4 regions of the Lysinibacillus sp. GJ-1 genome follow, and region 4 is predicted to be linked to each of the others. Evidence: riboswitches for the same ligand, from Rfam matches in the RefSeq annotation. Region 4 holds a riboswitch; each other region holds the start of a gene.
What was found. Region 4 has a riboswitch for thiamine pyrophosphate ahead of LO754_RS11105 (thiamine phosphate synthase). Riboswitches for the same ligand answer to the same signal wherever they lie in the genome.

Region 1: linked by a shared signal. The riboswitch ahead of thiM (hydroxyethylthiazole kinase) and the one ahead of LO754_RS11105 (thiamine phosphate synthase) in region 4 are both predicted to bind thiamine pyrophosphate.
Region 2: linked by a shared signal. The riboswitch ahead of thiC (phosphomethylpyrimidine synthase ThiC) and the one ahead of LO754_RS11105 (thiamine phosphate synthase) in region 4 are both predicted to bind thiamine pyrophosphate.
Region 3: linked by a shared signal. The riboswitch ahead of LO754_RS10405 (ABC transporter substrate-binding protein) and the one ahead of LO754_RS11105 (thiamine phosphate synthase) in region 4 are both predicted to bind thiamine pyrophosphate.

The regions. Positions count from the first base shown of each region.
Region 1 is NZ_CP088912.1:3,538,174-3,544,540, reverse strand. It holds gene thiI (tRNA uracil 4-sulfurtransferase ThiI) at 1-698, shown strand, start outside; gene LO754_RS17535 (alpha/beta-type small acid-soluble spore protein) at 911-1,117, shown strand; gene thiE (thiamine phosphate synthase) at 1,225-1,854, opposite strand; gene thiD (bifunctional hydroxymethylpyrimidine kinase/phosphomethylpyrimidine kinase) at 1,841-2,668, opposite strand; gene thiM (hydroxyethylthiazole kinase) at 2,668-3,423, opposite strand; TPP riboswitch at 3,516-3,613, opposite strand; gene mbcS (acyl-CoA synthetase MbcS) at 3,808-5,394, shown strand; gene sppA (signal peptide peptidase SppA) at 5,582-6,367, shown strand, end outside.
Region 2 is NZ_CP088912.1:201,675-208,041, forward strand. It holds gene LO754_RS00925 (methyl-accepting chemotaxis protein) at 1-1,792, shown strand, start outside; gene LO754_RS00930 (hypothetical protein) at 2,238-2,405, shown strand; partial or broken gene LO754_RS00935 (AEC family transporter) at 2,850-3,778, shown strand; TPP riboswitch at 3,861-3,975, shown strand; gene thiC (phosphomethylpyrimidine synthase ThiC) at 4,126-5,904, shown strand; gene LO754_RS00945 (methyl-accepting chemotaxis protein) at 6,008-6,367, opposite strand, start outside.
Region 3 is NZ_CP088912.1:2,182,854-2,189,220, forward strand. It holds gene parE (DNA topoisomerase IV subunit B) at 1-1,009, shown strand, start outside; gene parC (DNA topoisomerase IV subunit A) at 1,006-3,438, shown strand; TPP riboswitch at 3,637-3,748, shown strand; gene LO754_RS10405 (ABC transporter substrate-binding protein) at 3,948-4,946, shown strand; gene LO754_RS10410 (thiamine-binding protein) at 4,947-5,240, shown strand; gene LO754_RS10415 (ABC transporter permease) at 5,249-6,010, shown strand; gene LO754_RS10420 (ABC transporter ATP-binding protein) at 5,985-6,367, shown strand, end outside.
Region 4 is NZ_CP088912.1:2,328,991-2,335,357, forward strand. It holds gene LO754_RS11080 (acyl-CoA synthetase family protein) at 349-585, opposite strand; partial or broken gene LO754_RS11085 (ThiF family adenylyltransferase) at 582-1,596, opposite strand; gene LO754_RS11090 (thiazole synthase) at 1,589-2,359, opposite strand; gene thiS (sulfur carrier protein ThiS) at 2,361-2,555, opposite strand; partial or broken gene LO754_RS11100 (FAD-dependent oxidoreductase) at 2,545-3,310, opposite strand; gene LO754_RS11105 (thiamine phosphate synthase) at 3,294-3,914, opposite strand; TPP riboswitch at 4,047-4,145, opposite strand; TPP riboswitch at 4,372-4,480, opposite strand; gene LO754_RS11110 (HEAT repeat domain-containing protein) at 5,084-5,512, opposite strand.

The sequences.
Region 1 (6,367 bases), 1.2 Mb from region 4:
GTGGTATGCCAGTTGGCTCTAACGGCAAATCATTATTAATGCTGTCAGGCGGTATTGATAGTCCTGTTGCTGGGTATTTAATGATGAAACGCGGTGTACGTTTAGAAGCAATTCATTTCTTTAGCCCACCGTATACAAGTCAAAATTCATTGGAAAAAGTAAAAGTACTTGCAAATGAACTAACAAAATTTGGTGCAAGTATTCGCCTGCATGTTATTCCATTTACAGAAATCCAAGTACTTATTAAAGACAGAGTGCCGTCCAATGTGTCAATGACAACAACACGTCGCATGATGTTAAAGGTGGCAGATAAAGTACGTGAGGAAATTAATGCACTGGCCATTGTAACAGGTGAAAGTCTTGGACAAGTAGCAAGTCAGACGCTAGAAAGTTTAACGGCGATTAATGCTGTAACGAATACACCAATTTTACGTCCGCTTATTTCAAATGATAAATTAGAAATTATTGATATTGCAGAAAAAATCGGCACATATGAAACGTCAATTCAGCCATTTGAGGATTGCTGTACAATTTTCACCCCAGCTAGTCCGAAAACAAAGCCAAAGCTTGAAAAAGTAGAGCATTATGAAAGCTTTTCTGATTTTGATGAACTAATCGAACGTGCTGTGATAAACCGTGAAGTGTACATTTTCCCGAAAAAAGAACAGCCTAAAGATAAATTTGCAGATCTTTTATAAAAAATTTACGGATTTAAACTAAAAAGAATGTTCTTTTCTTATAAAGACCAATAACGACATTATAATAAGAAGGAAACCGTCTCAAATTTGTAATTTGGGACGGTTTTTTTATATTTTCTAGTCTTTTTCCTTTAGAGTTACATTTTACCTTTAAAATTTTCGTATTAAAAATCGAATATCGCACATTCTATATTCACAAGGAGGTGAGAGACATGACAAACAACAACAGTTCAAACAAGCTTGCAGTACCTGGAGTACAACAAGCGCTTGATCAAATGAAATACGAAATTGCACAAGAATTTGGTGTTCAATTAGGAGCTGACGCTTCAGCTCGTGCTAACGGTTCCGTTGGTGGTGAAATCACTAAACGTCTTGTACAAATGGCAGAATCTCAATTAAAAGGTATGCCAAAACAATAATTGCAAAAAAGCATTTATTGAACTTAAAACCAGTGACCGTAAAAGGCACTGGTTTTAGTTTGTTTATTTTTACTTTTTTTATGACTAGCGTAACTCGAATTATTCAATCAATACGATTTAAAGGTCTCAACGGTTTGGTGAATATTATGACTTTCACAAATTGCGGAAATAACTGCTACACCGTCTGCACCAGCTTTTAATACAGTTTCTGCATTCTGACAGTTAATGCCACCAATTGCTACAATCGGCAACTCGGGATAATGACGGCGTGCTTGTTGTAAAAATTCAGTACCACTTGGCGCTTTGGCATCGTTTTTAGAAGTGGTGGCAAATATGGGACCAATCCCTACATAATCTGCGCCATTTTCTATGGCGATTTGTAATTCATCCGCTGTATGAACCGAAACACCAAGTATTATTTCCTCACCAATTTTTTCTCTTACTAGTGAGATGGGACAATCATCTTGTCCAATATGAATACCGTCTGCCTTGAGCTTTAAGGCAAGCTCAATATCATCATTTACGATAAATGGAACATTGTAGTGATGACATCGTTTTTGGCATTGACGGGCAAAATGTTCATAATGTTCATCAGTTAGTGCATCTGTTCCTTTTTCTCGAAATTGGAACATCGTAATACCAGCTTGCAATGCTTCTTCTAGTATTGCTAATGGTTGTTTGATTTTGGCATTCGCTGTACCCATTATAAAATAGAGCTGCAAATCACTGCGTTTCACCTATGGTCACCTCGCAACTTTCTTTAAATTTTTGGTAAGCAAAATGATTTGTTGGTCCATTACCATGACCAATCGATAAGTTATGAGTAATTGCTAGTTGAATGAATTTCTTAGCCTCAATAATGGCTTGCTCTATCGGCATTTGACGGCCAATAAAAGCTGTTAATGCGGCAGAAAATGTACACCCTGTACCGTGTGTATTTTTGGTCGCAATTCGATTAGATTGCATTGAGAATGATTTGCCATTTTTAAAAAATACATAATCTACAGCAAAATCTTTGTTCGCTAGATGGCCACCTTTGATAATCACGCATTGAACACCTAGCTGTAGTAACGAATGCGCCGCAAGTCGAATGTCAGACACGGTTTCGATTTTTCTTGCAGCTAATGTTTCAGCTTCTGGAATATTTGGCGTTACAATCGTGGCAAGTGGTAATAAATTGTTTCTTAATGCCTCCACAGCTTCTTGTTGTAATAAAGTTTCACCGCCCTTTGCAATCATGACAGGATCAACAATAAGAGGGATGGTTAAATTCGTCATAGCTAGCGCAATTGTACGAATAATATCAGAGGAAAAAAGCATGCCAGTCTTAATGGCGCTAATTGGAAAATCCTCTAAGAGAGCATGAAATTGTTTATTTATAAAGGCTTTTTCAATGGGTAGCACATCCATGACACCTTGTGTGTTTTGGGCAGTTAAAGCTGTAATTACGGACGTTCCGAATACATCTAATTCTTGAAATGTTTTTAAATCTGCTTGGATACCTGCACCGCCACCGCTATCAGAGCCCGCTATTGTTGTAACAATGTGCATCAAATATCACCGTCCTTCGATAAACGATGCAATTCGTTTAAGACTGCTACAGCAAAATCACCATTGTATTGAGCAGCCGAATGAGCATGTTCAGCAATTTTTTTATAGCTCGTTAATGTTTCGCATAATTGAGAAAAAGGCTCATTGCCCGCCATATATGCAGCACAACAAATTGCGCTTAATAAACAGCCAGTACCTGTCACTTCTGTCATTCGAGTATGACCACCAGCAATCCATTGCGCAAGGTTCCCATCGGTTATAAAATCTTTTTCACCAGTTACAATCACGATGCAATTAAATTTTTTTGCTATTTCTTTTGCTTTATCCTCAACAGACATGGAACCAGTACCACTATCAACACCTTTTTGTTGCCATTGTACATTAGCAATCGCGGCAAGTTCGCCAACATTACAGCGGATAACAGCAAAATGAATCGAATCTAATAACTGTAGTACCGTTTGTTTGCGGTATGCTGTAGCGCCAGCAGCTACTGGGTCCAAAATTACTGGTATACCAAGGGCATTCGCTTTTTTTCCTGCAAGTAACATAGACTCTTTTGTTCGTGTAGTAAGCGTTCCGATATTGACTAATAACGCTGATGCGATGGATACCATTTCTTCGACTTCCTGCGGATCATCCGCCATTACCGGTGATGCACCAATTGCTAGTAAGCCATTTGCTTGAAAATTTGCCACTACATAATTGGTTATGCAGTGAATCAACGGTTGTTTTTTACGAATCGTTTGAAAAACCATTGTAGTCCTCCTCTTTTGGTGGACGTAAGCATGCAAAAAAAGCTCTTTTTTATTCGGGCACAAGGCACACGTAAAAAGAGCTTTTCATCAATAATAAGATGTGTATTGCTCCCTACGTCAGTATTAACTAACAGGTTCAAAGGGTCAGGTTTTACCTTCTCAACTCACAAGAGTCCCCCTGCAATCATGAAAATTTTAGTTGACCAAAATGTAACATACCTTTTCATAGTATTCAATAGCATTTTATCATTATTTGGAAAGCAGTGACTGATGCCATATACTAGACCATGATAATTGTCATGACTTTTTTAAAATAGGGTCCTTCCATTGAAAATCGTAAAAAATGAGTTTTATAATGAACCTAGTATTAAGGAGGAAGTTATGATGAAAAGACAGGATTTAATTGCACCAGAATGGTATAACATTGTGGAGGAAATTGAAAAGTATGCTCAAGATCCATCTAAAAATGCATTAATAGTTTATAATGACAACGAAGAAATTCAATATATTACATACGCAAATTTACTGGAAAAGGCGAATCAGGCTGCCCATGTATTTACTTCGCAGGGTTTAACGAAGGGCGATGTGCTATTAGTGATGGTTCCAAGATCTGTCGAAGCTTATATTGTTTACATAGCGGCACTGAAAGCGGGTTTAACTATTATCCCTAGCTCTGAAATGTTACGTACAAAGGATATTGAATATCGTATTACACATGCCAATGCCAAAGGTATTATCGCCTATGAGCCATATATTGAGCAATTTGACGACGTAACAAATTTAAAAGGAATTATGCAATTCGTTATTGGTCACGCGCATGCACCATGGCAACCATTGCTTGAAAAAATGAAGGAACATCCTACAAATTATACAAACCCTACACCGACAAAAAGTACAGATCATGCCTTTTTAGCTTATACAAGTGGGACAACAGGGAATCCTAAGGCAGCTGTTCATACACATAGCTGGGGTTATGCGCATTTACGTACGACAGCACCGAATTGGTTAGGTGTCCAAGAAAATGATATAGTTTGGGCTACTGCCGCACCCGGTTGGCAAAAATGGATTTGGAGTCCGTTTTTAGCAACTTTAGGTAGTGGAGCAACAGCATTTGTCTATAAAGGAAAATTTGATGCTTCGACTTACTTGTCATTGCTAGAAAAATTTAAAGTAAATGTGTTATGTTGTACCCCAACAGAATATCGCTTTATGGCCACACTTAACAATCTACAGGACTATAATTTAAGTGCCATCCGTCAAGCTGTATCAGCGGGTGAGCCGTTAAATAGTGAAGTCGTTAAAGTGTTTTCAAAAACGTTTCATATTCAAGTGCGTGATGGCTATGGCCAAACAGAAAATACATTACTTGTTGGGACACTAGTTGGCATGGATGCTCGCGTCGGCTCTATGGGTAAACCGACACCAGGCAATACAGTCGAAATTATTGATGATTTTGGAAATCCTGTTGCTGATGGCGTTGTTGGAGATATTGCCGTTCATCGTCAAACCCCAGCACTGTTTAAAAAGTATTTCAAGGACCCAGAACGCACTAGCATGCAATTCCGTGGAGATTGGTATATTACAGGTGACCGAGCATACAAAGATGCAGATGGCTATTTTTGGTTTGAGGGACGTGGTGATGATGTCATTATTTCGTCAGGCTATACAATTGGGCCATTTGAAGTGGAAGATGCCTTAATGAAGCATCCTACTGTTAAAGAAGCTGCTGTTGTGGCAAGCCCTGATGAAGTAAGAGGAAATATTGTGAAAGCCTTTATCGTCTTGCGTGAAGGAGTGACAGGTGATGATACGCTTATTCAAAAGCTACAAAACCATGTGAAGCTGATGACAGCACCTTATAAATATCCACGGGCAATTGAATTTGTTGAAGCATTACCAAAGACTGCATCTGGAAAAATCCGTCGTGTCGAATTACGACAACAAGAAAAAGGCCATTACACACACCAATAATTATTTCCTAGGAAATAATGTCGAAAAATCAAAGTTCATGCTTTATGATGAACTTTTGATTTTTTTTGTACATCCCTATTTCGTTTATGGCAAAATAATAGATGTGGGAAAAACTTTTACATAAAAATCACTTAAAAGTGAAACGTTTTGGACATTTAGACGTATAACGTGAAGAGGAGGCGATTAGATGAATACAAAAAGGTGGATAGCCTTAGCAGTTGCAGCTGTATTATTAGTGTTTTCATTAGGACTTAACACAATTATGGCGATTTTTAAATCAGATTTCTTTAGTAATTTTGATAGCGTGATGGCTGGCAAAAATTTAGATGTATACGAAACGATTATTGAAGGTGAAGATCATACTAAACGTATCGCATATTTGAAAGTGGATGGGACGATTCAAGATGTTGGATCGAATACATTATGGCAATCCATTGCTTACGATCATCAGTTTTTCTTAAATCAATTGGATAATATTTTAGCTGATGATACAGTACAGGGGATTGTACTAAGTGTGAATACTCCAGGTGGTGGAGTAAAGGAATCGGCAGAAATTTATAAGAAATTGTTAGAAATTAAAGAAGAGCGTCAAATTCCTATCTACGTGTCGATGGATTCTATGGCAGCGTCGGGTGGTTACTACATTTCAGCACCAGCAGATAAAATTTATGCACATCGTGATACAATAACAGGTTCTATTGGTGTCATTATGCAATCTATTAATTATCAAGAATTAGCCGAAAAAGTTGGCGTGAAATTTGAAACGTTTAAATCAGGGCAACATAAAGATATGCTAAGCCCTACGCGTGAAATTACTGCAGAAGAACGTGCTATGATGCAAGATATGATTAATGAATCTTATGAAGAGTTCGTTGATATTGTTGAAAAAGGACGAAATATGTCTGAAGAGGATGTAAAAAAGGTAGCTGATGGTCGAATTCTTGGCGGTACAAAGGCACTTGAAGCAGGCTTA
Region 2 (6,367 bases), 2.1 Mb from region 4:
TGTAGGAGCCGTTATAGAAAATGGTGCGGTAAAAGTAGGACCAACTACTGATACGGCATTAATTGATGTGAAAAATCGCTTTATCCCTTATCTAACTAAAGATGGCAACCAAATCAACACAGATCCTATAGAAGGAATTGATGACCCGAAAGCGGAGGATGATTGGTATCGGATACCAAAAGGAGAAGGGCGTGCTGTATTAACAGAGCCGTATGATTATAATGTGAACGGTAAAACTGTCTCGATGACGACTATTGCTGTGCCACTGTATAACGCTTCTGGTACATATTTTGGCGTATTAACAGCTGATTTATCTATCGATTTTTTAAAGGAATTAGCTGACTCTATACAGCCTGATGGTGGTTATGCAGGCATTATTACAGATCAAGGCATGTTAACGGTCAATAGTATTAACGAAAAGTTAGATGGGACAAATATGCAGGATGCGGTTGATTGGACAAGTATTAGACAATCTATGGATGAAGGAAAAGCGGACAGTCTATATGTAGACTCGAAGCAGCTTGGGGAAAAATCATTTAATGCTTTTGCTCCAATGATGTTAGAGAATATCGATGAAGTATGGTCAGTGCAATTAGTTTTACCTAATTCTAAAATATTAGAAACATATAATAAAATCCTTGTCTTCACGATTGTATCAGCAATTATTATGGTAATTTTAATGGCCGCTGCTAGTGCGATGTTTATATTTAAGCAGTTGAAGCCTTTAAAGGTTTTACGTACATCGATTGAAACAGCAGCAGAAGGCGATTTAACGAAAAAGATAGATGATAAATTTATAAAAGCCGATGAAATTGGTGCTGTTGCATTAGCTTATAATAATATGCTGGATAAGACGAATGATGCCATACATACGGTATTAAATTCTTCAACATTGCTCAATCAATCATCCGACCATGTTCATGAAGCCTTTAATGAAATTGTAGCATCAAGTCAGGAAGTATCTGTCGCAATTAACGAAATAGCGCAAGGTGCATCAAAACAATCAGAGGATACAGAAGAAACGAATTATCGAATGATTGACTTATCTGACCAAATTGACGCCATTACAAGGTTGTCAAAGCAAATGGACGAGCTGTCAATCAAAACACAAACTTCTACAGAGCAGGGCATGAAAGAAGTGGAAAGTTTACGTGACCGAAATGCGGAAACGAATGAAATGAATGGACGTATCCAACGTCAAATGGAATCTTTGTCTAGCAATATTAACAATATCAATCAAATTATTGCATCTATTCAAGGAATAACAGAGCAAACGAATCTATTAGCACTGAATGCAAGTATAGAAGCTGCTCGAGCGGGAGAACACGGCAAAGGCTTTGCAGTAGTAGCAGAGGAAGTGCGTAAACTGGCAGAGCAGTCTAAAAACGAAACAGAAGTTATTAAACAAACGGTCTCTAGCATTCTAGCAGATTCAAAGCAAACGGTATCCGTTATTGCTTCCAATGCAAGCTTAATGCAAGCGCAAAATGAATCGGTACAAAATACAGAGTTAGCTTTTAAGGATAATAACGAGCTATCTCAATCAATTGCAACAGCAATTAATGAACTATTGTCAGAGCTTTCACAAATGTTGGAGCAAAAGGACCAAGCCATTACGGCGATTCAAAGTATTTCTGCCGTTTCAGAGGAAACTGCTGCTTCTGCAGAACAGGTGAGTGCATCAGCCGCAGACCAACAGGCAGAAATGGAAAAGGTCGCAGAATCTATCAACAACATGAACCAAATTTCTAAAGAACTCCAAGAGGTCGTGAATCGATTTAAACTTGCTTAATAAAGAGAGATGGAAATACCCGCGAAGTAGAGAGGTTTACCCGCGGAGCAGGGAGATTTACCCGCGAAGCAAGGAGGTTTACCCGCGAAGCAGGGAGGTTTATCCGCGAAACAAGGTGAAATACCCGCGAAGCAAAGAGGTTTACCCGCGGAGCAGGGAGATTTACCCGCGAAGCAAGGAGGTTTACCCGCGAAGCAGGGAGATTTACCCGCGAAACAGGGTGATACCCGTGAAGCATAGAGGTTTACCCGCGGAGTAGGGTGATACCCGTGGAGCAGAGAGATTTACCCGCGAAATAGAGTGAAATATCCGCGGAACAGGGAGATTTACCCGCGAAACAGGGTGATATCCGCGGAGCAAGGTGATTTACCCGCGGAGCAGGGAGATTTACCCGCGAAGCAAGGTGATTTACCCGCGGAACAAGGTGAAATACCCGCGGAGCAGCGTGATATCCGCGGAGCAAAGTGGTTTACCCGCGGAGCAAGATGAAATACCCGCGAAGCAGGGAGGTTTACCCGCGGAGCAGAGAGATTTACCCGCGAAGCAGGGAGGTTTACCCGCGGAGCAGAGAGATTTACCCGCGAAACAGGGTGATACCCGCGGAGCAAGGTGATTTCCCCGCGAAGCAGAGAGGTTTATCCGCGAAACAAGGTGAAATACCCGCGAAGCAGGGTGATATCCGCGGAGCAAAGTGGTTTACCCGCGGAGCAAGATGAAATACCCGCGAAGCAGGGAGGTTTACCCGCGGAGCAGAGAGATTTCCCCGCGGAGCAGGGAGATTTCCCCGCGGAGCAGGGCGATTTATCCGGGAAATAGGGAGGTTTACCCGCGAAGCAGAGTGATTTACCCGTGAAGCAGGGTGATACCCGTGAAGCAAAGAGATTTACCCGCGAAGCAAGATTAAATACCCCAAAGCAAAGCAAAAACCTACAAACATAAAAAGGAGCTGTCCTAGCAAGGGGCAGTTCTTTTTTATGTAAACTTATACTAGCGGGGGAGCATTGACCCATGTCGTGAACAGTTTTACTATAGAAAGAGATGAAAGGGGGTCACCTCCATGATGTATCTCGGTATGATTTTCTTTAAAATAGTTGCCCCTATTTTAGTGTTGCTTGTACTTGGTGCATTTTTACAAAAGAAATTTTCTTTTAATTTAAAAGCATTATCTCAGCTCATTACGTATTGTTTTATGCCAGCTGCGGTATTTGTGAATTTATATGAAACAAGTGTGGAGTTATCAGTGCTGGGGGAAGTGGCATTATTTATTGTGCTCTTTATCGGCAGTCAAATGGTGCTTAGTCATTTTTTAGCGAAGGGGCTTGGTCTAGCGAAAACAGAGACGGCAGTGTTTAAAAATAGTGTTGTCCTAATTAACTCCGGCAACTATGGTATTCCAGTTGCACAAATGATTTTTGCAACGCAGCCCATTGGGGTGGCAATCCAAGTGATTCTCGTTATTTTTCAAAATATGACGACCTATACATATGGTTTATATAATTTAATCTCTTCGACTAAATCAGGGATGGCGATCATAAAGGACTTCCTGAAAATGCCTATTATTCATGCCCTTATAATAGGCGTGGCAATGAATTTTTTTAATATTGGCATTCCACAATTTATCCGTATTCCAATTGACCACGTAGCTGATGGCTTTATTGCCGTAGCGCTTATTACACTGGGTGCACAACTATCACAGCTTGAAATCAAGTCCATGTTCAATAAAACGGTGTTTGTTAGCTGCATTACACGTCTAGTAGTAGTACAGCCGTTGCATTGCTTATTATTTTTGTCCTCGGTTTAGATGGTGTTGTCGCTCAGTCACTCTTCATTGCAAGTGCATTTCCGACCTCACGCAATAGCTCTAGCTTGGCATTAGAATATGATGTTGAGTCGGCAACTGCTGCGCAAACGGTTCTTTTTTCCACGATTGTTAGCTGTCTAACAGTAACAATTGTCATTTATCTAGCAGAACTGCTATTTACGTAATTACTCGAGGATAATAGCAAGATAAATCTAATTATAACTTCCATCTATTAGAAAAATCTGTTACACTATCATCAAACTTAATAGCTATAACTAGGGGAGTCCGATGAGTCGGGCTGAGAGGGAAACGCATAGAGGTTTCTTGACCCTTTGGACCTGATCTGGCTCATACCAGCGTGGGAAAGTTAATGAACATCGCACTCCTAGAATTTTTTGCGATAAATAAACCTTACATGTACAGCCGGATCCAATATTTTTGGATTCGGCTTTTTTATTTGTAATGCTACCTATTGGCGTGAGCTAGATTCGGTCCTTTTTGAAAATTTATGGAAAAGGGAGCGGAATAGTATATGACAACAGTTAGCGAAAAGAACATTACCATTATGACAAGTTTTGACGGAAGTAAAAAAGTATATGTAGAAGGAACACGCCCAGATATTTTAGTACCGATGCGTGAAATTCAGCTAAGCCCAACAACGGGTAGTTTTGGAGAAGAAGATAATGCACCAGTACGTGTTTATGATACGAGCGGTCCTTATACGGATCCAACTTACAAAGTGGATATTACAAAAGGTTTACCTGCATTGCGTAGTGCGTGGATAAAAGAACGTGGAGATGTAGAGGAGTACGAAGGGCGGACGATTAAACCAGAGGATAATGGCTTCCGCAAAGCAGACGACCCTCGTATGAAGGAAAACGTTTTTCCGGAGCTTTCCCGAAAACCATTACGTGCAAAAAAAGGTCGCAACGTGACACAACTGCATTATGCAAGACAAGGGATTATTACCCCGGAAATGGAATTTGTAGCGATTCGTGAACATGTAGAACCAGAATTTGTACGTGCAGAAATTGCTGCAGGACGTGCCATTATGCCATCCAATATTAATCATCCAGAGGCAGAGCCGATGATTATTGGCCGAAACTTTCATGTCAAAATTAATGCCAATATTGGTAATTCGGCTGTTTCTTCCTCTATAGCAGAGGAAGTTGAAAAAATGACATGGGCTACACGATGGGGCGCAGATAATATAATGGACCTATCTACTGGCAAGCATATTCATACAACCCGCGAATGGATTATTCGGAATGCAGCTGTACCTGTAGGAACTGTGCCAATTTATCAGGCACTCGAAAAGGTCAATGGTGTAGCCGAGGATTTAACATGGGAAGTGTATCGTGATACGTTGATCGAGCAAGCTGAACAAGGGGTGGATTACTTTACGATTCATGCAGGCGTGTTGCTTCGTTATGTACCACTCACAGCTAATCGCGTAACGGGCATTGTGTCGCGTGGTGGTTCGATTATGGCGCAATGGTGCCTATTCCATCACCAAGAAAACTTCTTATATACTCATTTTGAAGAAATTTGTGAAATTATGAAAACGTATGATGTTGCTTTTTCATTAGGGGATGGTTTACGCCCAGGTTCAATTGCTGATGCCAATGATGAGGCACAGTTTGCGGAGCTTGATACGTTAGGAGAGTTAACGCAAATTGCATGGAAGCACGATGTACAAGTAATGGTAGAGGGACCTGGGCACGTACCGATGCATCTCATTAAAGAAAATATGGACAAACAATTGGAAGTTTGCAAAGAAGCACCTTTTTACACATTGAGGCCTCTTACAACGGATATCGCGCCAGGCTATGACCATATTACATCTGCCATTGGCGCAGCGATGATTGGCTGGTTTGGCACAGCGATGCTATGTTATGTGACACCGAAGGAACATTTAGGCTTACCAAATCGAGAAGATGTTCGTGTAGGGGTCATTACCTATAAAATTGCGGCACACGCGGCTGACTTAGCGAAAGGGCACCCTGGGGCACAACAAAGAGATGATGCGCTATCCAAAGCGCGATTTGAGTTCCGCTGGCGCGATCAGTTTAACTTATCATTAGACCCAGAACGAGCAGTAGAATACCACGATGAAACATTACCCGCAGAGGGAGCAAAAACAGCCCATTTCTGCTCAATGTGTGGCCCTAAGTTTTGCAGTATGAGAATTTCTCAAGATATTCGTAACTATGCTAAAGAAAAAGATTTAAATACGACAGAAGCTATCCATCAAGGAATGAAGGAAAAGGCTCAAGAGTTTAAAAAAGCTGGTAGCCGATTGTATCAGTAACAAAAGAAATCACCGATAAACCGCGGACAACATCCGATTCACCATAGTAGCAAAAAGTGTTAGATTGACTGCAATCAATCTAACACTTTTTTGTCTTAGCTTTTTAGACTTTAAATTTATTTATATGTGCTTGAAGGGTGGTAGCCCCGTCGTTTAAAGATTGTGCAACAGCATTCATTTCTTGGATGGTGGATGTTTGTTCTTCAATTGCGCTTGAAATCGTTTCGGATTGTTCTGCCACGTTTTTTGCTACCGCAGACATTTCATTGACAGATGCAGCAACCTCTTCAGTACTTGCAGAAATTTGTTGAGTAGAAGCAGAAACGTCTTCTATTTCGGATGCCATATCTTCAATTGCGCCCATAATGCCATTAAATGCGTTTTGCGCATGTTGAATGTATGAAACGCCTTCATCAATATTTTGTACTGTAACGCTCACCGCTTTTTCGACTTCCAATGTATT
Region 3 (6,367 bases), 150 kb from region 4:
AGCAATTGTTTCTGTCCGTATTCCTGAACATTTACTACAATTTGAGGGGCAAACGAAAGGAAAGCTCGGTACAAGTGAAGCGCGTTCGGTAGTCGATAGTGTTGTCTCTGAACAAGTTTTATATGTGCTAGAAGAAAATGCGGAATTGTCTGCATCGCTTGTGCGAAAAGCGATTCGTGCGCAACAAGTACGTGAAGCGGCGCGAAAAGCACGCGAAGATGCTCGTAACGGGAAGAAAAGTAAAAAAGGAAGTACGATTCTTTCAGGAAAGCTAACACCTGCACAATCTCGCAATGCTGCGAAAAACGAATTATATTTAGTCGAAGGTGATTCTGCTGGCGGTTCAGCGAAACAAGGGCGAGATCGTACGTTTCAGGCGATTTTACCGTTGCGCGGTAAAGTCATTAATACCGAAAAAGCGAAGCTCCAAGATATTATGAAAAACGAGGAGATCTCCACAATTATTCATGCTATTGGTGCAGGAGTCGGAGCCGATTTCTCAGTAGAAGATTCAGCCTACGATAAAGTTGTCATTATGACCGATGCTGATACGGATGGCGCACATATTCAGGTGCTTCTATTAACATTCTTCTATCGTTATATGCGCCCATTAATTGAGGCTGGTAAAGTATTTATTGCGTTACCACCTCTTTATAAAGTATCAAAGGGTGTAGGGAAAAAGGAGGTCATTGAATATGCTTGGACCGAAAATGATTTACAAAAAGCCATTAAAAAAGTGGGGAAAGGCTATATCCTACAACGTTATAAAGGACTTGGTGAGATGAATGCTGACCAACTGTGGGATACAACGATGAACCCTGAGACACGGACGTTAATTCGTGTCACGATTGAAGATGGGGCACGTGCTGAGCGTCGCGTGACAACGTTAATGGGCGATAAGGTAGAGCCGCGCCGTAAATGGATCGAAGCAAATGTTAACTTCGGCATGGAGGATGATTCGAACATTTTAGACAATGAATTCATCCAACAAGAGGAGGACCAAGCATGAGTAGTACGGAAAAGTTTCAAGATTTACCATTAGAAGAAGTAATGGGAGACCGATTTGGTCGTTATAGTAAGTATATTATTCAAGACCGAGCGTTGCCAGATGCGCGCGACGGTCTTAAACCTGTACAGCGACGTATTTTATTTGCGATGTATACAGAAGGCAATACGAACGATAAACCGTTCCGTAAGTCTGCCAAAACGGTCGGGAATGTAATCGGTAACTACCATCCACACGGTGATAGTTCGGTATATGAAGCGATGGTGCGAATGAGTCAAGATTGGAAAGCACGCCATATGCTGATTGAAATGCACGGAAATAATGGTTCTGTTGATGGAGATCCACCTGCTGCGATGCGTTATACAGAAGCAAGATTGTCAGCAATTGCAGCTGAAATGTTACGTGATATTGGTAAAAAGACAGTGGAGTTTGTACCGAATTTTGATGATCAGGATATGGAGCCAACAGTATTGCCTGCTCGCTTCCCGAATTTGCTTGTCAACGGGTCGACAGGAATATCTGCTGGTTATGCCACAGATATTCCCCCACATGCACTTGATGAGGTGTTAGATGCCGTTTTAATGCGTTTAGATCAACCGAATTCGACTGTCGATGAGCTAATGACGGTGATTATAGGCCCTGACTTCCCAACAGGAGGGATTATTCAAGGTGTCGATGGTATTAAAAAGGCATATGAAACTGGACGCGGTAAAATTATTGTTCGAGCTCAAGCAGCCATTGAACCATTAAAAGGTGGGAAAGAGCAAATCGTTATTACAGAGTTACCTTATGATGTGAATAAGGCAAATCTTGTAAAGAAAATTGATGAACAACGCGTCGATAAACGCCTGGAAGGCATTGCAGAAATTCGAGATGAATCAGACCGTACTGGTTTACGTGTCGTGATTGAGTTAAAAAAAGACGTGCCAGCACAGGGCATTTTAAATTACTTATTTAAAACTACTGATTTGCAAGTAGCCTATAACTTTAATATGATTGCGATCCATAATCGTCGTCCAACGATGATGACATTGCCACTGCTACTTGATGCGTACATAGCCCATCAAAAAGAAGTGGTGACAAACCGCTCCATTTATGATTTGCAAAAGGCAAAAGACCGTTCTCATATTGTTGATGGCTTGATTAAAGCACTGTCGATTTTAGATGAAGTAATTGCAACAATTCGTTCATCGAATGATAAGCGCGACGCAAAAACAAATTTACAGGTGAAATTTGACTTTACTGAAGTACAATCGGAGGCGATTGTGAGCTTACAATTATACCGTTTAACGAATACGGATATTACAGAGCTACGTCGTGAACAAGATGAGTTAAATGCACTGATTGCGAAACTAGAAGGTATTTTGCATAGCGGGGCGAAACTTGTACGTGTCATTAAACAAGAATTACTCGACATTAAAAAACGTTTTTCTGAACCACGCCGTTCGAAAATCGAACAAGAGATTGAAGAAATTAAAATTACGTTAGACGTGCTTGTTCCAAGTGAGGATGTTGTGGTCACAGTGACGAAGGATGGCTATATTAAGCGCACATCCACACGTTCGCATGCAGCATCTAATGGACAAGATTTCGCCATGAAAGACTCCGATTATTTACTGTATGAGGCAACGTTAAATACCCAGCATCATCTGTTGTTGTTCACAAATCGTGGGAATTATATTTATCAGCCTGTACATGAATTGCCGGATATTCGTTGGAAAGATCTTGGTCAGCATATCTCAAGTATTGTGCCAACAGGTGAAGATGAAACAATTATTGCGGTCTATGGTTTTGATTCCTTTGAACAGCCAAACACCTATATTTTAACCGCTACAAAGGAAGGGCAAATTAAGCGCTCGCCACTGCCAGATTATGCAGTAACACGTTATTCGAAGCCGATTAAGACGATGAATGTCAAATCAGGCGATGAAATGATCATGGCGGATATTGTTTCAGACGAGGCAGAGCTGTTATTGATTACTGATACAGCCTACGCTATCCGCTTCCCAATTGAAGAACTTCCTGTCACAGGTGTTAAAACGGGTGGCGTGAAAGGTATCACGTTAAAAGATGGGGAAGTACTTGTTGGTGTAACAATATTAAAGCCGTCTGATACAGAGTATGTCGTGATTGTTACCCAACGAGGTGCTGTGAAGAAGATGAATGTCGCTGAAGTCGATATGGCAAGTAGAGCAAAACGTGGTTTAAAAGTGTTAACCGAATTAAAAGCCAATCCACATCGTATTGTTGCGGTAGTAAAAGCAAGTGATCAGGAGCAAGTCATTGTTGAAACAGAAAAAGGCGTAAAAGAAATCATTGATGTCAAAGGTTTAACGCGCGCAGATCGCCATTCGAATGGCTCCTTTAAAATAGATATCGCTACAGACGGTACCATTTCTCATGTAATGAAAATGAAAAAAGAAGAAGAATAATTTATTATGCCCATGTTCTTATACAGAACTGGGCTTTTTTCATCTAGCAAAATGCTTTGGAAAACGAATTACTAATTAGAAAGAAGTTTGCTCGCTTATGATAGGCATCGACAGCAAGGCTGATTTTAAAGGTTTAAAAATACGAGCTTGTCATTTGAAGATAGATAGGGGTATAATAATCAACGAAAAGTTCATAAGTTAAGAATGTAGGGGGGCTGGAAGTTGCCAGCTGAGATTGCGTCCGTTCAGATGCTGACCCTTTGAACCTGATTTGGCTCGTACCAGCGTAGGGAACATCTATTCAAAAATATTCGTACACTATTTTTTGATACCGTTTGCAAACGCCTGGGATAATTCCTAGGCGTTTTTTGTTTAAGGATGATAATTCCCTTAAGCAGATAGAAAACAATGAGCATCGTCTGCAAACAGATTAAAAACAGCATACGCTTTTCTTCTGGTGAAACATTCAATCATGAACACTTTCAAATTACTTGCTAGGAGGATATAGCATGAAAAAATGGTTAATCATTATGGTTGCTGCACTAATTACATTAGTTGGGTGTAGCGCAAAAGAAGACAAAAAAGAGGAAGCCAGTTCAGAAAAAAAAGTATCAGTTGTACTGGACTGGACACCTAATACGAATCATACGGGACTTTATGTGGCGCAAAAGCTTGGCTATTTTAAAGAGCAAGGCTTAGACGTAGAGATTATTTTACCAGGTGATGCAGGTGCTGATCAGCTTGTGGCGTCTGGGAAATCAGAGTTTGGCGTAAGCATCCAAGAAGGCATTACGCAAGCTCGTGTACAAGGTGTACCACTTGTATCGATTGCGGCAATTATTCAACATAATACTTCAGGTTTTGCATCACTCGCTTCAAAAGGCATTACATCACCAAAAGATTACGAAGGAAAAACCTATGGTGGCTGGGGTGCTCCAGTGGAACAAGCTGTTTTACAGTCACTGATGCAAACAGAAAATGCTGATATAAACAAATTAGATATCGTCAATGCGGGAGATATCGACTTTTTCACAATGATGCAAAAGGATATTGATTTTGCGTGGATTTATTATGCTTGGACAGGTATTGAGGCAGAACTTCGTGGGGAAAAGTTAAATATGCAGTATTTAACCGACTATAGTGAGCAGCTTGATTATTACACACCTGTATTGGCAACGAATGAAAAAATGATAAAGGATAATCCTGATGTCGTAAAGGCATTTGTCGCAGCTACTGCCAAAGGCTATGAATATGCGATAGCGCATCCGAGTGAAGCGGCTGATATTTTACTTGAAGCGGTACCTGATTTGGATAAAGAGCTTGTGCATAAAAGTCAGGAATGGTTAGCGGGTAAATATCAAGATGATGCGGTGCAATGGGGAGAACAAAAGTTAGCAGTTTGGGAAAACTATGCGGACTGGATGACACAGAATAACGTTTTAGAAGGCGACTTTAATGCACAACAAGCATTTACAAACGACTTCTTACCAAAGAAAGGAGCAAAATAAATGGCGAATTCATTAATTAGTGTACAAATCATACCTAAAACAGAAAAATATGAGGATGTGATCCCATTTGTAGATGCGGCAATTGCTGTAATCGATGCTTCCGGTGTGCACTATGAGGTGCATCCACTGGAAACAACAATGGAGGGTGAATTATCCACTTTGTTACAAATTATTGAAGAGATGAATAAAAAGATGATTGACTTAGGCGCTATCAATGTTATTACACAAGTGAAAATTTTATATCAGCCAGCTGGTATTACAATGGGAACATTAACGGAGAAATATCGAGGGTGAAACAGGTAATGCTGAAAGGAAGGTCGATTATTTTTATCGCCTTCCTCTTATTCATATGGGAACTTATTATACGTGTAGCTGATATCCCGCATTGGCTATTGCCAGCGCCAAGTGCCATTATGATTGAAGGTATTGAATCGTATTCAACGTTTATTCCCCATGTTTGGGCCACGATTCAGCTAGCATTATTAGGGCTTGCTATTGGTGTGATGTGTGGCTTAAGCGTTGCGGTATTTTTACATCGCTCATCAACCATTAGAGCGTTTGTTTATCCGATTCTTATTGTGTCTCAAAATGTGCCAGTGCTCGTTTTAGCGCCATTATTAATTATTTGGTTTGGCTTTGGCCTGTTACCCAAGCTGATTATTATTTGTCTCGTTTGCTTCTTTCCAATCGTTATCGCGGCGATGGATGGGTTTCGCCAAACCTCTCCTGAGCTTAAACATTATTTTGCAATGATTGGTGCTACGAAGGGGCAAACATTTTGGAAATTAGAATGGCCTTATGCGTATCCATCCATCTTTTCCGGTATTAAGATTGCGGCGACTTATAGTGTGATGGGAGCGGTCATTGCTGAATGGCTTGGTGCAAAAAAGGGAATTGGTGTTTATATGACGCTCGCACAATCATCGTTTCGAACGGATCGCGTCTTTGTAGCGATATTTGCCATTGTCTTATTAAGTTTATTGTTATTTAGTGTGATTCGTTTTGTAGAAAAGCTTGTTGTAAAGGGGAGGGGCGCACATGCTGAACATTCAAGACATATCTAAGTCCTTTGGCTCGCTTGAAGTGGTTAATAATTTATCCTTTACCGTACAGGAAGGTGAATTTGTGGCAATCATTGGTCCTTCAGGTAGTGGAAAAAGCACACTCTTTCAATTGATAGGAGGAATAACGCCTGTCGATCGCGGCGCTATTTTGTTAAATGGAGACAATATTCAACGAAAAACAGGTAGCATTGGCTATATGCCCCAACAACCTTGCTTATTACCGTGGCGGACGATTTTAGAAAATGTCATGATTGTTGAGGAATTGCAGCGTCGTCCGAATAAAGAGCTTGCCAAAGCGTGGCTAGAAAAGGTTGGTCTTGCTTCGTTTGAAAATGCTTATCCGCATGCATTATCAGG
Region 4 (6,367 bases):
AAAAATATTTTATCGGGTAGTACATATAAAAGTTTACCATGTTTGTATCTTCTCTCGCTTGCTGGATTATTATCCTTAGCAATACTGCTGATATGATTGAAAGAGTAAATGGATATGCTTTATTAGCATTTGTTCAATTGACCTGTCCCTCGCTAGCTGTTCGAAATTATTAGGTTGAAAACGTTGAAATACAAAATGTGTTGATTGTACATAAAAAAACCTCCTCTAAGTTTTCATTTTTATACTAACTTAAAAGAGGTATTAAAAATAATTTAAACTAGCTTAAATACACGGCTAAGGTCGCCGTCTTTCATCTTTTATCGACAATATTGTTGCTTGTTCGTTTTTTCAATAGCCCTTCATCCCAATATTATCTCTGACGATGACTTCCCCAATAGATATGCTATCATGTGATACTTCATCGCCTAACTCATCAACAATTTTCACGTTCGTACCAATTATTGCATTATCTACTTTTGCTATTAAACGATAGTTTTCTTGGTCAGGTAAATCTTGAAAATGAGGTCCATTACACGAAATCGTACTTGCCCTCGGAAATATGGAACATTTTATACCTATCCTCATCCAAAATATTGATGATAGATTTTCTTCGCTTCTACAATATCATTCGTTCCATGAATTAATACACGTCCATCCCGAAAAAGAATAATCTGATTTTGATTAACTTGAAAATGAATTAAAAATGGATTTGACTTCAAATGTTGAACATGTGGAGCCAGGTTCTTTTCAAACTCAATAATATTAACTAACTTTGGTTTTGCAGGACGAATTTGAACCGTATTACGACCGCATAGTACTGCAACCTTGGTTATTGATTCTTTCGTTAAATATGGATAGGTTGGGTTTAATCCACAAGTCAAACATGTAGACTTTTTTAAACTTTTTACATTGATCTTTGTTTGCTCGTTTTTCCACAAATCAAATGCCAATAATTCTTTTCGGATTGCTTCCCAATCTTCCACTAAGATTTTCAATGCTTCTACCATTTGATGTGACACAACTTGCGTAACTGTAGGTGCAATAATTCCTACAGTATCACAAGTTGTCCCTCCGAATAAAGGAATGATTTCCATCAAACAGTGTAGGCAAGGTGTTTCATGCGGCAAAATGGTATATGTAATACCATAGCTACCTACACATGCTCCGTAAATCCATGGAATTTCATACTTGACTGCAAAATCATTTAGTAAGAAACGTGTTTCAAAATTATCTGTTGCATCGATGATTAGATCTACATCTTGAAACGCAAAAAGTTCAGATGACGAAATGTCTAGAACAAACGCTTCAATCAGCACATCACGATTAATTTTCTCTAATCTTTGTTTTGCAGCAACAGCTTTTGGCAAATGTTGAAACACATCTTCTTCACTGTATAGTTGTTGGCGTTGTAAATTTGACCAATCTACATAATCTCGGTCCACTATGGATAACTTACCTATTCCAGCACGTACAAGTATTTCGGCATTGCTACTACCTAATGCTCCTGCTCCAACAATAAGTACGTGTTTTTGTTGAATTTTTTTCAACTTGTCCTATAAATGAAAATAGTTCTTGTCTTGAATAGCGATTAATCAATAATACTCATCCCCTGTGAAGGACTACTAGCTTGAGCCCGCTCTTTTTTCTCTATAATTCCTGCTTCAAAACCTAGTCTACCTGCATGAATTGCTAGTTTCATAGCTTCTGCCATCTGCACTGGATTCTTCGCACCAGAAACTGCTGAATTTAGCAAGACTGCATCCGCACCTAGTTCAAGAGCAAGTGCTGCATCAGACGGAGTACCTATACCTGCGTCTACAATAACAGGTACTGTCGCTTGTTCAATGATAACTTGTAAATTATATGGATTTAAAATTCCTTGTCCTGAACCAATTGGCGACGCACCTGGCATAATGGCATGAACCCCAAGTTCTTGTAATTTCCGAGTAAGAACGACATCATCTGAAGTATACGGTAGTACAATAAACCCTTTTGCTAAAAGCATTTCACATGCACGATATGTTTCTAATGGATCAGGCAATAATGTATCATCACACCCGATTATTTCAACTTTCACCATATCGCATAACCCAGATGCTTTTGCTAGTTTAGCAATACGTACTGCTTCCTCAGCTGTTTTCGCACCAGCAGTATTTGGTAATAATCGATAGTTTGATAAATCTATTTTATCTAGCAAATTAGGCTGGGATGGTTCAAAAATATTCATACGACGCACAGCAAATGTTAAAATTTCAGCTTCTGATGCTTCTATTGCTCCTTTTTGAATATCAAAATCTGAAAATTTCCCTGTTCCTAGTAATAATCTTGAAGTAAATGTATATGGTCCAATTTGATACATGTTAACCCCCTCCGACAAATGTAACAATCTCAATAGAATCAGTAGACTTAACCACTGTCGAATAATTTTCTTTTTTCAAAATTACGCCGTTTTGTTCGACAACAACTATTTTTTCCTGAAGCCCTAAGTGAATCAATAAGCTCTCAATTGTTTTCACATGGTCTGGAACTTCCATCCTATTTCCATTAATAAACATAGTGTTTCACCATTAAATCTGACATATATTCTCCTACGAATGGGCTTAGCAATATGCTATAACGATAATGTCCTGTTGATACAAATTGCCCTTGAATTGTCGAATGTACTTCCATATAACTTCTGCCTCCATTTCGAAATCCTGCCCATGTTCGGTCCCAACTCGCATCTTGTAGGGCTGAAACAATAGAAAATGCCTTTTGTAATATGTCTACAATACTCATTGCTTTAACATCTCTTGATATGAATTTGGCTCTATCGTTGCACCAGTGACGTATTTACTATAACGTTTTGATACAATATAAAATCGTTTTAAAAATATAGGAGCATTAAGTAATGGGCAATTACTTTTTAAGGAAATCACTTCCATTTGGTTCAAAATTTCTTAATTCTTCTGAAAAAAGCAACAATGTTTCTTCTCCAGCTGATACTTGCCAAAAGCGAATTTGTTGATACGTTCAAATTCTTCTTCTGAATTTGCAATCCTGTATATTCCTTTCACTTTGTACCCTATATCAATACCTGTTTTTGCACGGATTTTTTCGGCTACTTTTGGAAATAATGTTCGACTTTTTCTTACCATTTCATACAAAAGATCGTCATCCCATTGTGCTGAACCCCTAGTAATCCAGCAGCTACATGTGAAGCACCCTCTGCAATTACCTTTTTCTCAAGAATTACTACGTGTAAAACGCGTTCAGCAAGTCAATGTGCGATTGTACTACCGATGATGATCATACTATCGAAACTTTTCATCTTCCCACTCCTTAAGTTGACGAGCATATTCTTTTACCTTTTCAATAGGGTCATTTGCCTGCCAAATTCCTGACATCACTGCAATTCCTGAAACTCCTGACGCACATACTTCTTTTGTATTTTGCGGAGTGATTCCACCGATAGCAATCACAGGAATAGATACAGTGCTTACAAGCTGTTGTAATAATTTTGTTCCACGACAAGCGATTCCTTTCTTACTTTCTGTATCAAAAATATGTCCATAGAGTAACCAATCTACTTTTGTATTTGTAGCCTCTTCAAGAGAGTGAATAGATGCACCAATTTTAAGATTTGAGAACTTCTCACTTGCGATAGCTACAGGAATACTACGATAACCTATTTGCACATGAGAAACATCCGCAGCAAGTGCAACATCGATTCGATCATTAATCACAATCTTTTGTAATGGAAAGCCTGCATATTTTAATTTTCTTATACAATCAAAGAGTTCAGAAGCAGTGCAACTTGGCTCACGAATATGCAAATAGCTTATATAGGGTTCAAACTTAGTTACAAAATGGACCACTTCATGTAGTGAATGCTGGCCATCTGTAATGATATGGAGCGCTATTTTTTTATTCATTTCTTAAATCATCCTATTCTTTCATATCTAAAATAGAAATTAAGTTGTTGTTCACTTCCTTTCATTATAATTCCATACAAAAAGCCACCCCTCAAGCATAGAGAAGTGGCTATAAATCTTGTACATTGAAGTACAAAAAGTAAGCCACTTCCCTTCGCTAGTATGATCTAGATCAGGTTCAAAGAGTTGAGTTTCCTCTCTCAGCACATCCGTGCACCCCTAGTGGTCTTTTCAATATTCAATTAAAATGTTATAGCAAATAAAGTGAAACTTCCATCAAGCGGGACTTCTTCATCCCCACTTGATGGTTAGTCGAACCAATCGGCTCTTACAGGCAGTTATCCCCCATCTTTCTTCTTCGCTTCTCTCAATCTTTAGATGAGGGTTATACAGCCCGTTAATGAAAGATAAAAAAGCCCTTGCTTCCACAATAAGGAAACAAGGACTTGTATAATAGACAATATCCTATCTGCTTCCCTACGCCAGCATAATCTAGATCAGGTAAAAGGATCATGAGCTTACGGCTCTACTCTCAGCTGGCAACACCAGCTCTCCTAGCAATTATTGTATGAAATTACAAATTAAAGTATAGCACTACCGATTTAATTGTTCAATAATGTATTATTAGAATAAAATCAAATCTTTATACTGCAAAAGCTGACTCATTAAAACACAGGGCTCAGCTTTAAATTCATAGAAATCTATTTTTAAGAAAAGATGTTAGTTTAATTATGGATTATGTTGCAACAGTGCGCTATGCAAATCATGTCATTGTTTAGCTATAAATGATTCATAAATGCATTAACTATAAGGATTGTTCCTACCCTTGTTAATGCTTTTTTCAGTTGTTATGTAAACGATTATTACAAGTTTTGGAACAGAGGTTGATAGACAGGATTGTTCTTGTTCTGCAATCGGGCCATTTTCTTGAGTAACACATTTAAAGAAAATCGTTATGGAGCTAAGAAATTGTGCAGATTTTTACTTAAAATAAAGGAGCAGGTTAAGTTAATAAGTTGTTTGTTTTATCATTAAATAAGAAGGATAATCAATAGAAGAAGTAATTCAATTTAATATTAGTTTCGATGAACCGCAGCGTAAGATAAGAAAAAGCCATTCCCTCCACAATCGGAGAGAATGACTTGCTTTCATAAGTCGTAAAACTATTGTTACAATTTTGCCCAACGTTCCTCTAACCAGTTCATAAATTCTGCACCTTTGTCGCCTTCATACGCATCAAAGACATCTAAACGCATACGTTTTAGTTTATCCGCAAAATCTGCCACTGTATGGTCCTTTGGCAAGCTCTTTTTAACCCGTAGGAAAATTTTGTCTGTTCCTTTGATAATATCAAAACGTGCAGGTGATGGTTTCTCTACGTCCTCGCCAAGCGCCACAAGTGCTTCATAGGCTGCTAATTGGACCTTGTTGACAGTATCATGTTCCATACGATTTTTTAATATATCTATGATTTTGTCATGTTGATAAGCCGATAATATTTCGACTGCGGCTAAACGCTCTCGCCAGCTAGACGTATAATAGGCCTGTTTTTTTAATGTTTCATACTGCTCAGGTAATGCTGTTTCAAATTGTTTCAAGTGAGTGCACCTCTTTTTTTCACTAGAGGAAAAATGAATTCTTCTTCTGCTTTTCTTATTATACATTGTCTTGGTGAAAATAGCGATGAATCGCTGGTAAACACATATATATATATATAATGGAAACTAACTATATTAAGGTGAACCGTATCATAATTATGTACTATTCTTTATAGATTTGCCTTTCTTTTTAAACGAACGAAGGCTTTAGTTTAAGAAGAAATATGGTTATGATTTTCCACAATCGTGCGCTTTTCTAGAGTTACGAGAAAAGCCTAATTTCTCAATTTTAATGCGAGAAACGGGGCTTTTTTATATTTACTTATAGGGCAAATTGCCAAATAACTAACTTTATCAATAATTCTCACCAATTTTGGTTTAATTAAGTGTATCAAGTTACAATCTGTGATATCCTCCATTACAATTCATTTAAAACAGAGATAACGTTTGTTGTTCCAATTCCTCAGTTAATAGGTAAAATCTCCTTTTCTGCTTAAACTTCACTTCACAAAATTACTTTGCATAGTTTACGACATACTCATTGCACAATCTTATTAAATCGAGGTATGAATGTATATTTATTTAGTAACAGTTTAGAAGTAGTTGGGGCAGCAACAGGGCTAATCACTAAATCAATGAACGATAAACGTTGCTGTCATAATGTTTATAGACTATGGAACATATTTCATGATATACTGTGAAAACGATGCAAAGTATAACAACAGCTAGGACGGAAATCCCATAACATCAACCTTCTACAGGTTTTTTCATATTTTTGAACTGTGCAAGATATAGCATATTAATGCTTTGTTTTGGGGCGATTTGGGGCTGAATTGGGGCTAAAAATATTGCTTG